3 regions of the Paenibacillus sp. UMB7766-LJ446 genome follow, and region 3 is predicted to be linked to each of the others. Evidence: riboswitches for the same ligand, from Rfam matches in the RefSeq annotation. Region 3 holds a riboswitch; each other region holds the start of a gene.
The links. A riboswitch is a leader RNA that binds a small molecule or an ion and turns the genes downstream of it on or off. The one in region 3 is predicted to bind thiamine pyrophosphate.

Region 1: it holds a riboswitch for thiamine pyrophosphate, as region 3 does, so the genes downstream of both, tenA (thiaminase II) here and QP794_RS05010 (thiamine phosphate synthase) in region 3, are expected to answer to the same signal.
Region 2: it holds a riboswitch for thiamine pyrophosphate, as region 3 does, so the genes downstream of both, QP794_RS22730 (ABC transporter substrate-binding protein) here and QP794_RS05010 (thiamine phosphate synthase) in region 3, are expected to answer to the same signal.

What each region holds. Positions count from the first base shown of each region.
Region 1 is NZ_JASOYM010000004.1:406,746-410,985, forward strand. Features, by position in the region: gene QP794_RS12865 (AraC family transcriptional regulator) at 1-564, opposite strand, end outside; gene QP794_RS12870 (NAD(P)/FAD-dependent oxidoreductase) at 806-1,936, shown strand; gene QP794_RS12875 (hypothetical protein) at 1,945-2,163, shown strand; TPP riboswitch at 2,210-2,308, shown strand; gene tenA (thiaminase II) at 2,430-3,101, shown strand; gene QP794_RS12885 (GNAT family N-acetyltransferase) at 3,136-3,684, shown strand; gene QP794_RS12890 (TetR/AcrR family transcriptional regulator) at 3,735-4,240, shown strand, end outside.
Region 2 is NZ_JASOYM010000010.1:117,663-121,902, reverse strand. Features, by position in the region: partial or broken gene QP794_RS22740 (VOC family protein) at 14-400, shown strand; gene QP794_RS22735 (NAD-dependent epimerase/dehydratase family protein) at 418-1,194, shown strand; TPP riboswitch at 1,250-1,362, shown strand; gene QP794_RS22730 (ABC transporter substrate-binding protein) at 1,589-2,629, shown strand; gene QP794_RS22725 (thiamine-binding protein) at 2,876-3,166, shown strand; gene QP794_RS22720 (ABC transporter permease) at 3,166-3,924, shown strand; gene QP794_RS22715 (ABC transporter ATP-binding protein) at 3,968-4,240, shown strand, end outside.
Region 3 is NZ_JASOYM010000002.1:757-4,996, reverse strand. Features, by position in the region: gene thiO (glycine oxidase ThiO) at 1-1,119, opposite strand, end outside; gene QP794_RS05010 (thiamine phosphate synthase) at 1,124-1,714, opposite strand; TPP riboswitch at 2,030-2,139, opposite strand; gene QP794_RS05005 (ABC-F family ATP-binding cassette domain-containing protein) at 2,265-3,815, opposite strand; gene QP794_RS05000 (hypothetical protein) at 3,948-4,240, opposite strand, start outside.

The sequences.
Region 1 (4,240 bases), on a different contig from region 3:
CAGCATGGAGAGCGAAATATCCTGATGATAATTTTGTTTGATAAATGTAACAAGTCCGCCCAGTTTTAGTCGGGCATCCGAGCGTTCATAAGCGCCATAACGCTCACCCTCAATGGTTAACCTGACCAGAAGCATGTACAGCAGTGCGGATACATGCCAGATCTGATCCTTGTGCCGGGACTGCAGCGCTAACGTTATTTCATGCAACAGGATATGAAGCATTCCGTCCGGCTTGAAGGCGCGCAGCTCCCCGATCTGCAAGGTATGCAGAAACCGGGGCAATAAATAGCCATTAAAGGACAGACAATCGAACAACAATGAATCACTCAAATTGTCGTAACGGTACGTCACCTCTGGGAACATAATAAGAGCGGTTCCTTCCCGAATCGAGTACTCATGATTTTTGGCTGCGATTTTCCCGGTTCCCCCGATACACTGCACAATGCTGTAATCCCGTGAATGGTCGCTCCAATGGATCAATTCATCTACGGTCAGCTGGTTTTGGCCTGTAATCATAAGTGGCATATCGGTATCCAGCGAATTCCCCATACTACGTTTCGGCATCGTTGTGTTATTCCTCATTTCGTTAAAGGTCGTGTGCGTAAATGGCGCGGATACTGCGTTAAAAGAAACTTGATTTGAATTATATTACATAAATAACAGTAATTTAAATAATGTTTTCAATCCGATGAGCTTTTACCGAAAACCTTTTAGGAATATGTATCACCATGCCGATGCCTTGCCATTATCATGTCGAACAGTATAGGCTATAATGGATACAGTGATTTAGGAAAGGAATGCAATCATGAAGAAAGTCATCGTCATAGGATCAGGAATTCTTGGGGCATCAACAGCCTATCAATTAGCAAAATGGGGTGCAGAGGTCCTTATTATAGATCGGAAAGATCGAGGGCAGGCTACGGATGCCGCTGCCGGGATTATCTGTCCCTGGTTATCCCAACGCCGCAATCAGGATTGGTATCAGCTTGCCAAGGCAGGTGCACGTTTCTATCCCGGGTTGATTGAAGAACTTAAGAGTGAAGGGGAAACGGAAACGGGTTACGCTCAAGTGGGTGCGCTTAGTATTCATACCGATGTGGAGAAACTCAACAAGATGCAGGAACGGGCACATCTTCGTAAAGAAGATGCACCGGAGATTGGTGATATTACCCTGTTGGATGCAAAAGAAACCCATCAGCGTTTTCCTCTACTGGAGGAAACTTTTCAATCTGTGTACATCAGCGGTGCTGCGCGTATCGATGGGCGTGCGCTGCGCGATGCCTTGATCCGATCGGCACAACGAAATGGGGCGGTCCTGATTGATGGGGACGCGACACTTCAGTATGAATCGGACCGGGTAACTGGAGTAGTTGTTGACGGGAAAGTCATATCGGCTGACGAGGTTATTGTGTGTGCCGGCGCTTGGGCCAATGAACTGTTCAAGCATTTGGGCATTGACTTTAAGGTTCATTATCAGAAGGCACAAATTATGCATTTGCAGGTTCACGATCGAGAAGATACTGAGAAATGGCCTGTGGTCATGCCTCCTTCGGATCAATATTTGTTAGCCTTTGATCAACAGAAGATTGTGATTGGGGCAACTCACGAAAATGATATTGAAGGCTATGATACAAGAGTAACCGCAGGCGGAATGCAGGAAATATTGAATAAAGGATTGGAACTGGCTCCTGGTTTAGCTGATAGCACGTTTCAGGAAGTGAGAGTAGGCTTCCGTCCGTTCACACCGGGTTTTCTTCCGGTAATGGGTGTTGTTCCTGATTGGGATGGATTGATCACAGCCAACGGGCTTGGAGCATCAGGTCTGACGATGGGGCCCTTTATAGGAAGTCAACTGGCCAAATTGGCTCTGGGTATGGATTTGGATATCGATATTCAACCATATAATATAGGAAAAGCAATGGAAGACCAGAAATGAGGTGAACCATGACATATTCACAGCGTTTAACTCACGGCAGCTCTTCAGATATCATATATCTGGAGCACCAGATTGGCGTTGCAGAGGATGAATTGGCAAAAGCCAAGGAAGAGGAACAGGCATACGAAAGGGATTTGAACCAGTTAAGTGAAGTGCAGAATAGGATTGAAACCATTCGCACCCGTCTGAAGAGCTTGCAGGAGGAATTAGGCAAACTCGAAGATTAATAGGAATAGTTTGACATTTGGAAATACACATGTTGTAATAAGCCTGAGCTATTTGCAGGGGGACTGTTCGCAGTTGAGAAGGTTAAAACCTGACCCTTTGAACCTGTTAGTTAATACTGACGTAGGGAGCAAATGACATGTACTCATGTTATTTTTTGCCCTTGCCGAAATTAGGACAAGGGCTTTTTGGTGTGTATATTTCATAACAGGAAGCAATAGCTGGATTGCAGATGGGACAATATGATTTGGACAAAGGAGAACTGATCATGTCATTTTCAAGAACGTTAAAAGACAAGTCCATAACCGTATGGGAAGATGGATACAATCATCCTTTTTTACACGAGATGGGGAAAGGCACACTGGATCAGGAAGCGTTTAAGTTTTATCTACTCCAGGACTATACATATCTGATTGAATATGCGAAGATTTTTGCGATGGGTGCAGTGAAGGCTGCGGATGAAAAACTGATGACGAACTTTACGGTTATTCAACACGCTATTCTGTACGAAGAAATGGATTTGCATCGGAATTACATGAATGAATTTGGGATTAAGCTGGATGAAAATCACAATGTGAAACCATCTCTTTTCAACAAGGCATATACGTCAAATATGATGAGTGTCGCTCAAACAGGCGGGATTGCCGAAATCATTGCCGTCATTTTCCCTTGTGCGTGGACGTATTACGATTATGCCACAAGATTAAAAGAACAATATCGCGATTCATTAGAGGGTAATTTCTATCAGACTTGGATCGAAAATTATGCAAGTGATGAATTCCGGAACTCATTCGAATGGTTCTATGATACACTGGATGCATTATGTGAACATAAAACCGAGCAGGAACTGGAAGCCATTGAAGACATATTCAGAAGAAGTGTTGAGTTTGAATATCTGTTCTGGGATATGGCGTATAAACGGCAACTTTCCTACTTGTGATGATGAATGAAATTGACTACAACCAGAGACAAGGATGAACATACCGAAGATGAACAATCGTGGACAACGCATCTATTTACGGTTTTTGAACATGGAGGACGCGGCATCACTGCTGGATGTACAGCTCCGCAATCGGGCTGTTTTTGAAGAGATCTCGGCAAGTGAACGATCGGAGACATTCTATACGCTGGAGGGTCAGGTCACCCTGCTTGAAGGTTGGAACAAGGCCAGGGAAGAAGGGAAGCGTTATTCTTTCGGAATCTTCCTGAACACGACAAATGAGCTCATTGGGGAGATCTCTCTGTTCGAGCTTGAACTGGATTCCACCCAAAAATGGATCGTGGGTTATGTGCTCGACCAGGCGCACAATGGCAAGGGCTACATGAGTGAAGCCATTCAACTAGCACTGAGTTTTGCCATGAATGATGCGGGAATCAAACGCGTGGAGGCAGGTGCGCTGCCCGACAATGCCGGATCGATCCGAGTGCTGCGTAAGGCGGGTTTCCAGGAGATGGATCGCCAGAATATTAAAATCAGGGGGATATGGAAGGAACATCTGATGTTTGCAGTGGATTTACGCTAGATGATCAAGATATCGTGACGTGAACCACCGAAATCATCCAGGGGGAACTTATGAATAAACGGAAACAAATGTTATTGGACTCTGCTCTTGTACTCTTTGAGAAACATGGAGTGACCAGCACCTCCATACAAATGATCCTAGATGAGTCGGGTGTGTCCAAAGGAACATTTTATAAATTCTTTAGTTCGAAAGATGATTGTATTCTTGCTATTCTGGAGCAACGTGTGCAGGAAGACATGATGATTCGCAAAAGTTTGGAGCGTCAAAGCTATGCTTCCGATTTTGATTTACTGGTGGATCAGATTATGATGCCGATGATTTTGCCTGAAAAACAGAGTGTTGTGGAGCTATTCTGGACAGGCTTTTATTCTGGAAAATGTGATGTGGCAAATCTGACTCGCATGCAGTTAAATTGGTTGTCGGAAAGACTGGTACAGGTATTTGGCGAAGAATTAAAACCCTTTGCTTTTGAAGGAGCCATTTTTTGTTTTGGCATGGTACATCAAATCTCAAATACGTGGAGAAATTTCCATCTCGATCAGCCGGATTGGAGCCA
Region 2 (4,240 bases), on a different contig from region 3:
GAGGATTTTGGATATGAGTTTTCAAAAGCGCATTGACCACGTCGGCATCGCCGTTCGTGATCTGGAGACCACACTCCGCTTCTATACGGAGATTGTTGGTCTTGAATTGAAAGACCGGGTAACCCATACCAACGGCGTCATTTAGCTCGCCTTTCTCGGCTTCAACGGAAGCAACGAGACCGAGATTGAGTTGATTCAGGGATACAGTGACAAGCTGCCTGCCGAAGGAACGGTGCACCATTTTGCCATTCATGTCGATGATCTTGATTCTGAATACGAGCGCATTAAGGCAACGGAGGCCGAATTTATTGATGGAGAGATCATTGCACTGCCTAATGGTTACCGTTATTTCTTCATCTATGGACCTGAAAAGGAATGGATTGAGTTCTTCCAGCGCTAAGAATTGGAGCTGATTTGATGAACATTTTAATTACCGGAGCAGCCGGAAAAATTGGACGCGACTTATCTCAACATTTATCAGAGGCATTTCACCTGCGACTTACGGATCTGAGTATCGACAGACTGCATACGTATTCTGGGACAGGCCATGAGATCATGGCACTGGATGTGACCGATCCCGAAGCTTGTCAGCAAGCGTGTGAAGGTATGGATGTGGTTGTACATCTAGCGGGAGCCCCCTCCCCGTATGCCGGCTTCTATGAATCTTTATTGGACATCAATATCAAAGGTACATTTAATGTATTCCGTGCGGCCAAGGATCAAGGCGTACGAAGAGTCATCCTGGCAAGCAGTGCACAGACGATTGAAGGGTATCCCATTGATGCCCAGATCTACCCGGACATGCCGACACGCCCACGGAATTTGTACGGGGTTAGCAAATGTTTTGGTGAATCGCTCGCCGCCTATTTTGCATATACCGAGGGGTTACATAGTGTTGCAATACGTATTGGGGCATATGATGATTTCCAACCGGATGGGCCGCCACTTGAGGCTCGTGATATGAGCGCGTATATTAGTCCGGCTGACTTGTGTGATCTGGTGTTCAAATCGATTATAGCTACAGATCTGGAGCCTTTTACCATACTGCATGGGATCTCGAATAATCGGTTCAAACGATTGAATCTGGAATCCACGCAGAAACAAGTGGGGTATGACCCGAAATCCGATGCTTTTGCACTCAGTCAGATTTCCCTCTACGATACGCCACGATTCGTCCCTCCATCCAGTTCCTGACTGGACATACATCGGCCTCTGGCCTATAATTACACCTAGTAATGCCCGTAACTTCATAGTTTCCCAGGGGAGTCGGAATTGGCCGGCTGAGAGTGTATCCCACCAAGATACTGACCCTTAGACCTGATCTGGATCATGCCAGCGTAGGAATCGGAGTATATCGAATTGGCCCAGCCCAGTCTCTTTGCTGAGTGCCACATCTCTAACGCCTGCACGCGTCCCGGATTTACGGGGCGCTTTTTTAATGTTCTTTTATATAGTCAGAGAGCTAAAAAAAGTGACGTCATCCGGATCATAGCTGGTATAAATCTGTCGATTTATGCAAGAAGCTTGGATATGAAGCCAAGGAGTACCCCGCGCCACTGGCCGGACAATATGAAGGAGAGAAATGAAGATGAGATGGCGTAAAATGATGGGACTGCTGCTCTTGTGCGTGCTGCTGGTAACTGTGGCCGCATGTGGCAGCAAAGAAGCTGTACCTTCAGGAGAGAACGGCGGCAGCAACACCGAAAACAGTAGCGAAGGTGACAATGCAGCCCTCAAGGATATTAAAGTGGTGCTGGACTGGACACCAAATACGAATCATACCGGCTTATATGCGGCCGTAGATCAAGGCTTTTATAAAGCCGAAGGCTTAAATGTCGAGATTGTTCAGCCAGGTACCGGAGGCGCGGATACCATGGTTGCTTCGAACGAAGTGCCTTTTGGCGTAAGTTATCAGGAGAGTGTGACCCAGGCCCGCACACAGGGCGTGCCGCTCGTGTCCATCGCTGCAGTTATTCAGCATAATACATCCGGATTTGCTGCTCCGGTAGATCGAAACATCAAGTCTCCCAAAGATTTTGAAGGCAAAACCTATGGTGGCTGGGGCTCCCCGGTAGAAGAGGCCGTGATGCAGTCCATTATGGAGGGCGAAGGTGCGGATGTATCCAAAGTGAAAAATATTAACATGGGCGATGCAGACTTTTTCACCGCTGTGAAACGCGATATCGATTTTGCCTGGATTTTCTACGCGTGGACAGGAATTGAAGCCGAACTTCGCGGAGAGCCGATCGACATGCTGTATGTGAAGGATTATTCCGAAGCACTGGATTACTACACACCTGTGCTTGTGACGAATGAACAGACGATTCAGAACGATCCCGAGCTGGTTAAAGCGTTCTTGAAAGCCACTTCTGAAGGATATCAATATGCGATTGAACATCCCGAAGAAGCTGCCAACATTCTGATCAAGGCCGTACCGGATTTGGACAAGGATCTTGTACTCGCAAGCCAGAAATGGCTGAGTCCGAAATATCAGGAGGACGCACCACGCTGGGGTGAACAGAAGCAAGAAGTATGGCAGAACTACACGGATTGGATGTTTAGCAAAAAACTGCTCGATGAGCAGGTAGATGTGTCCAAGGCGTATACGAACGAATTTCTACCCCAATAAAAATAGTTTAAATTTAACTTTTTTTACACCAGAACGAAGAGTGCAGAACCCATCTGAAGAAGCGAAGCGGTCGCCTAAAAGCTTTCTGAAAGAAAGCTCCTTCGGAAGCATATGCTATCCCCGGATTTTCCCCATGGGGAAAATCTGGGGATAACAGCGATCGGAAGAGGGTACTGCAATCGGAGTGGTTTAGTGTAAAGCTGGTTTAACTCATGCAATTTAACCCGAAAGGAAAAGTGATCTTTCATGGCAAGCACACTACTTAGCATTCAAGTCATTCCCAAAACGCCCAATGGCGAAAATTCCTATCCATACGTTGATCGTGCCATTGAAGTTATTCAGCAGTCAGGCTTAAAATATCAGGTCAATCCACTCGATACCACAATGGAGGGAGAACTGGAGGAGCTGCTGGAGGTTGTTCGCAAAATGCATGAAGTTCTTGTGGAAGCCGGCAGCCCAAGCATCATCTCACAGATCAAGATCGCCCATAGCCCGAGCGGTTTCAGCATGGACACCCTGACGGAGAAATATCGCTAATGCATGCCTATTGGAAAAGCGTATGGCCGCCCTTCGTGGCGGTTATTCTCTTTATAGCGGTATGGCAGGGAGCTGTCTCCCTGTTTCATATCGAAAAATGGATGCTGCCTGCGCCTTCTGACATCGCCCATGAAGCGGCCTCTCAGGCCGAGCGGCTTGGCATGCACGCATGGGCAACCATCCAACTGACATTGATCGGGTTTGCAGCAGGCACACTTACGGGATTACTGATTGCGATGGTTCTGCATCTGATTCCATTTTTGAAATCTGCACTCTATCCATTACTTATTCTTAGTCAAAATATACCGACCATCGCGCTCGCTCCGCTCTTGCTGATCTGGTTCGGATTTGGGCTGCTGCCCAAACTGATTACCATCATTTTGGTCTGCTTCTTCCCGGTGGCTGTAGCTGCCATGGACGGGTTGACCCGCACCGATGCGGCGATGATGAACTATATGCGCATGGCTGGCGCCAAACGAGGCTCAATTTTCTGGAAGCTTGAGCTCCCACATGCGCTGCCCTCGGTGTTCTCAGGGATCAAAATTGCCGCTACGTACAGCGTCATGGGTGCGATCATCGCGGAATGGATTGGAGCAGATAAGGGTATCGGGTATTATATGATGCTGCAAAAATCGGCCTATCGGACGGACCGTCTGTTCGTGGCAATCATGATTATTGTGGCACTGAGTCTGCTGCTCTTCCTGCTCATTGCGCTACTGGAGAAGCTGCTCGTTCGCTGGCGACCGCAGAAGCGATAATTTTGAAATATGCCCTATATAAAGGTTAGGAAGTGATGACAAGATGACACCCGAACACAACGAGCGGGCAGCTGCTGCGCCGGATGCGAGTACAACCACTCCAACGGGTAGCGGAGATCCTGAACATAAAGCCGTGACCTTAACTGCTAATCATTCATCGCCAGCATTGGAAGTTCAGAATGTGCATGCCTCGTTCCGCGAGCGGCGTAGCACATTACCCGTTCTGGATGGCTTGTCCCTGAACGTGGAACAAGGAGAATTCGTAGCCATCGTCGGTCCCTCCGGCTGCGGCAAAAGCACCCTTTTCCACATCATC
Region 3 (4,240 bases):
ACTAAGCAGTATGCCATTACGATAGTGTCCAAAAGCAGCGAATAAACCCGGAACACTTTCACAAGCACCCACATAAGGCAACCCATCCGGAGTCGAAGGACGTACTCCCGCCCACGCTCGGATAAAATGCGCTTCCTTCATACCAGGCACCCAATTTGTCGCGGCTGCAAGCAGCTTCTGAATGCCTTGAACGGAGACCTTCATGTCGGTTCTTCCAGGAAGACTTGTTGCACCAATCCACACTTCTCCATTCGCTTTGGGAACAATATATATATCCTCTGCATACACCGTTTTGTCAGGTCTGTAACCGACATGGTGGGGTGAGAACTGCACGGCTGCAATTTCACCCTTCACAGGCAAAACAGGTGAATCAAGGCCCACTTGTCTCATCAATTCTTCGCCTTGTAACCCTGTAGCGATAATGACATTTCTCGATGTCATGGTTCCAATTGAAGTCTCAATACCTTGCACTCCATTCATGTCCCTATGCAAACAGACATTCTGTACACCTTCCATCACTCTGGCACCCAGGGCCTGAGCCGATCTGACATAAGCCTGCGTTAGATTGATAGGAAGAACCTCGCTCTCGGAAGGTCTGTAATATGCGCCATACGTATCCCTGTTTAACCATGATGCTTCTTGTTGGACAGCCACTCGATCCCACCAAATATGTTCTGTAGATAAGGAAGACGATCGGATATTCTTGTAACTGCTGACCTCACTGTATGAACGAAAAGGAGTAATAAATCCATGCTGTTGCAAACCCATTTCCACTCCGCTAAGTGAATGGATTCGCTCCTTCTGCTCGTGAAGTAATGCTCTGCTCTGCCGCGCAAGCTTCGCCATCACAGCATGAGTGAATTCCTCACTGTCCGCAGCAAGCATCCCGGCAGCTGCACAGGAAGTTCCCCCGCCTATTCTTGCACGCTCAACCAGAAGAACGTCGTGACCGCGGGTGGCGAGTTCACATGCAATGGCACTACCAATAACTCCTCCACCAACAATAATCGTTTCCGCATGAAGCTTGCCTCGAATCTCTGTTCCACCTTTACTCCTGAATACTGTTCCTGGATGATAACCCGAACGATTCCTGCTCCGGCTTCTTGCTTCCTCTCTCATGTTCTCATCTCCTTGGTTCGGCGTTCTCTGAATCCCTGATTGCCTGCCGCAATGAAGCGGCAGCCAGCTCCGGCTTACTGTTCATCCAAATGGTTGAGATTACCGCAGCGCCTTTGGCACCCGCAGTACGAATAGCCCCGATATTCTCCGGTCTAATCCCGCCAATCGCAATCACTGGAATCGAAACATTGGAGCATACTTCAGCCAACGCAATAAGACCTTTAGGTTCGCAATTCGGTTTACTATCGGATTCGTATACATGCCCGTAAAAGAGATAATCCGCTCCACGTTCTTCTGCAACTTTTGCTTCTTTCAGAGAATGAACCGACACGCCTACACGAAGCCGGTTCAGTCGATTTAACTCAGCCAGATCATAGCCTTGAATAGCTGCTTGACCCCAATGCACACCACCCAACCACGCATGTTGAGCCAGCTGATCTAAGCCGTTCATAACGATTCGTTTAGATGGAACTCCTTGTGTTTTTAGACTTTGCGCCCAATACATCTGCTGCTCTAGGGTCAGCTTTTTTTCCCGAATGTGGATAAAATCGATCCATCGCCATACTTTCTTAGCCGTATCTAGAAAAGAGTACATGTCTCCCTTACCTGGCGAAATGACATGCAGTTCAAATGATCGTGCTGCTACATGTTCATGGAAAATTGACGTCCTGTTCGCCCTCCTCTTACGTGCTTTAGGCTGATATAAAACAACAAAAAAGCCACTCCCGTAGGGGAGTGGCCACGAATTTAGAATTCATGATCAACTGAATGACTGTCGCATGCAATTACTCTAAACATAACGTATAACCAACTATAAAAACATCCATAGTCGCAACGTAGTATACCTAGAAACCACATGATTCATCTTGCAGGCAATATCGCAAAGTCAACGATAACGCCCTTTGTCATTAGCTGAAACGCGCCACTTCCCTACGCTGGTATGATCCAGATCAGGTGCAAAGGGTCCGGAATCGCATTCTTCCATCTCAGCCGCATCGTGCGGCCCCCCTAGTGTTCATATGAAGCTGTAGCCTATGTTACCATAGACATCTTTTTTTGTCACCGTACAATTTCCATTTATTACGTTCTTTATCCATTGCTGAAGACAATCTAGTTATCGAAATAGCTCGTCTGGTATGAAGAAACTATTGTTTCTCGGACCACGCCTCAACATCCCACGTTTTGGTTACCCAGCCTTCATAAAATTCAGGTTCATGGGATACAAGCAGCACGGTACCCTTGAATTCTTGCAGGGCACGTTTCAGCTCTGCTTTGGCCGTCACATCCAAATGGTTCGTAGGCTCATCGAACAAAATCCAGTTGCTTTCACGCATCAGAAGCTTACACAAACGAACCTTCGCTTGCTCTCCACCACTAAGCGCGTTAAGCGGACGGGTGATATGCTCATTTTTCAATCCACAACGTGCAAGATGGCCCCGGACTTCATTCTGTGTCAGATGAGAGAATTCATTCCAAACATCTTCGATCGGGGTAATATTACCTGCACGTACTTCCTGTTCGAAATAAGCGGTTTCCAGATAATCACCCAAGAAAGTCTTACCACTAAGGGGTGGAATTTTCCCCAAAATGGTCTTGAGTAGTGTTGATTTACCTACACCGTTACATCCAACAATGGCAATTTTCTCGCCACGCTCAATAGTCATCGTCATTTTGGGCAATAATGCATACGAATATCCAATCTCAAAATCAATACCCTCAAAGACTGTTTTACTGCTCGCACGGGCATCTTTGAAATTAAACGTGGGTTTGGCTGCTTCGTCTGGACGATCAATACGTTCAATCTTGCCGAGCTGCTTCTCACGGCTCTTGGCACGACCGGAAGTGGAAGCGCGGGCTTTGTTCCGCTGAATGAAATCTTCCTGCTTCTTGATGTACTCCTGCTGTTTCTCATAAGCATCAATATGTTGGGCCTTATTCATGTCAGCCATTTCAAGGAATTTGTTATAGTTGGCTGCATAACGCGTCAACTTGGCAAATTCCAAATGATAAATAACGTTAACGACCTCATTCATAAACTCCGTATCATGCGAGATCAGAATAAACGCGTACGGGTAATCCTTCAGGTAGCGCGTCAGCCATTCAATGTGTTCCACATCGAGATAGTTCGTCGGCTCATCCAGAAGAAGAGCAGTGGGTTTCTCGAGTAAAAGCTTGGCAAGCAATACCTTTGTACGCTGACCACCACTAAGCGCAGCCACGTCACGATCCAGACCGATAGCGGACAAGCCAAGTCCATTCGCCATCTCTTCCACTTTCACATCAATCAGATAAAAATCACCTTGCTCCAATTGCTCCTGAATGTCACCCATTTCTTCCAGCAACAATTCGAGCTTGTCCGGATCGGCGTCTGCCATCTGATCCGTGATGGACATCATTTCTTTCTCTAACTCAAGCAAGGGAAGGAACGCATCCTTTAACACGTCACGAATCGTTTTTCCAGGCGTGAGCTTGGTATGCTGATCCAGATATCCATAACGAACTTTGGGGGTCCATTCGACCTTCCCTTCGTCCTTTAGCAATTTCCCGGTAAGGATGTTCATCAGTGTGGACTTGCCCACACCATTTGCACCAACAAGGCCTACACGCTCTCCGGCAAGTAAACGAAAAGATACATTTTTAAATAACGTGCGGTCTCCAAAATTGTGACTCACGTTCTCTACTGACAATAAACTCATAAGATGAGGTTGCTCCTATCTATTGGACATTGCTATCGTTCCGAAACCCTATTTTAGCACAGGTGTAGCCTTTTCTGAAAGTAATGTAAACATCTCATGCAACCTCGCTTTTATATTACAAACAAACTGCCTTTAATTTGTGGAACAGTTATACTCAAAATAACCTTGCGCTGCCGCTTGTTTGGCATTTATAAATACTTCTTCGGCTCTGTAACCATTGCTACAAGTGGAAGGGTAATAATATTTGATTCCACTCAACGGATCAACTCCGCCAACAATCGCTGTTTTCTTCACCAGTCTGCCACCACCAATGGCATAATTGTTAATCTTTTGGTTACCTACAGGTATTCCTTGGATAAAAGCCATAAGCCCCGTGTCTTTAATCGAGTTGTACCAATCTTCCTGAGAAATCAAAGGCATCGTAA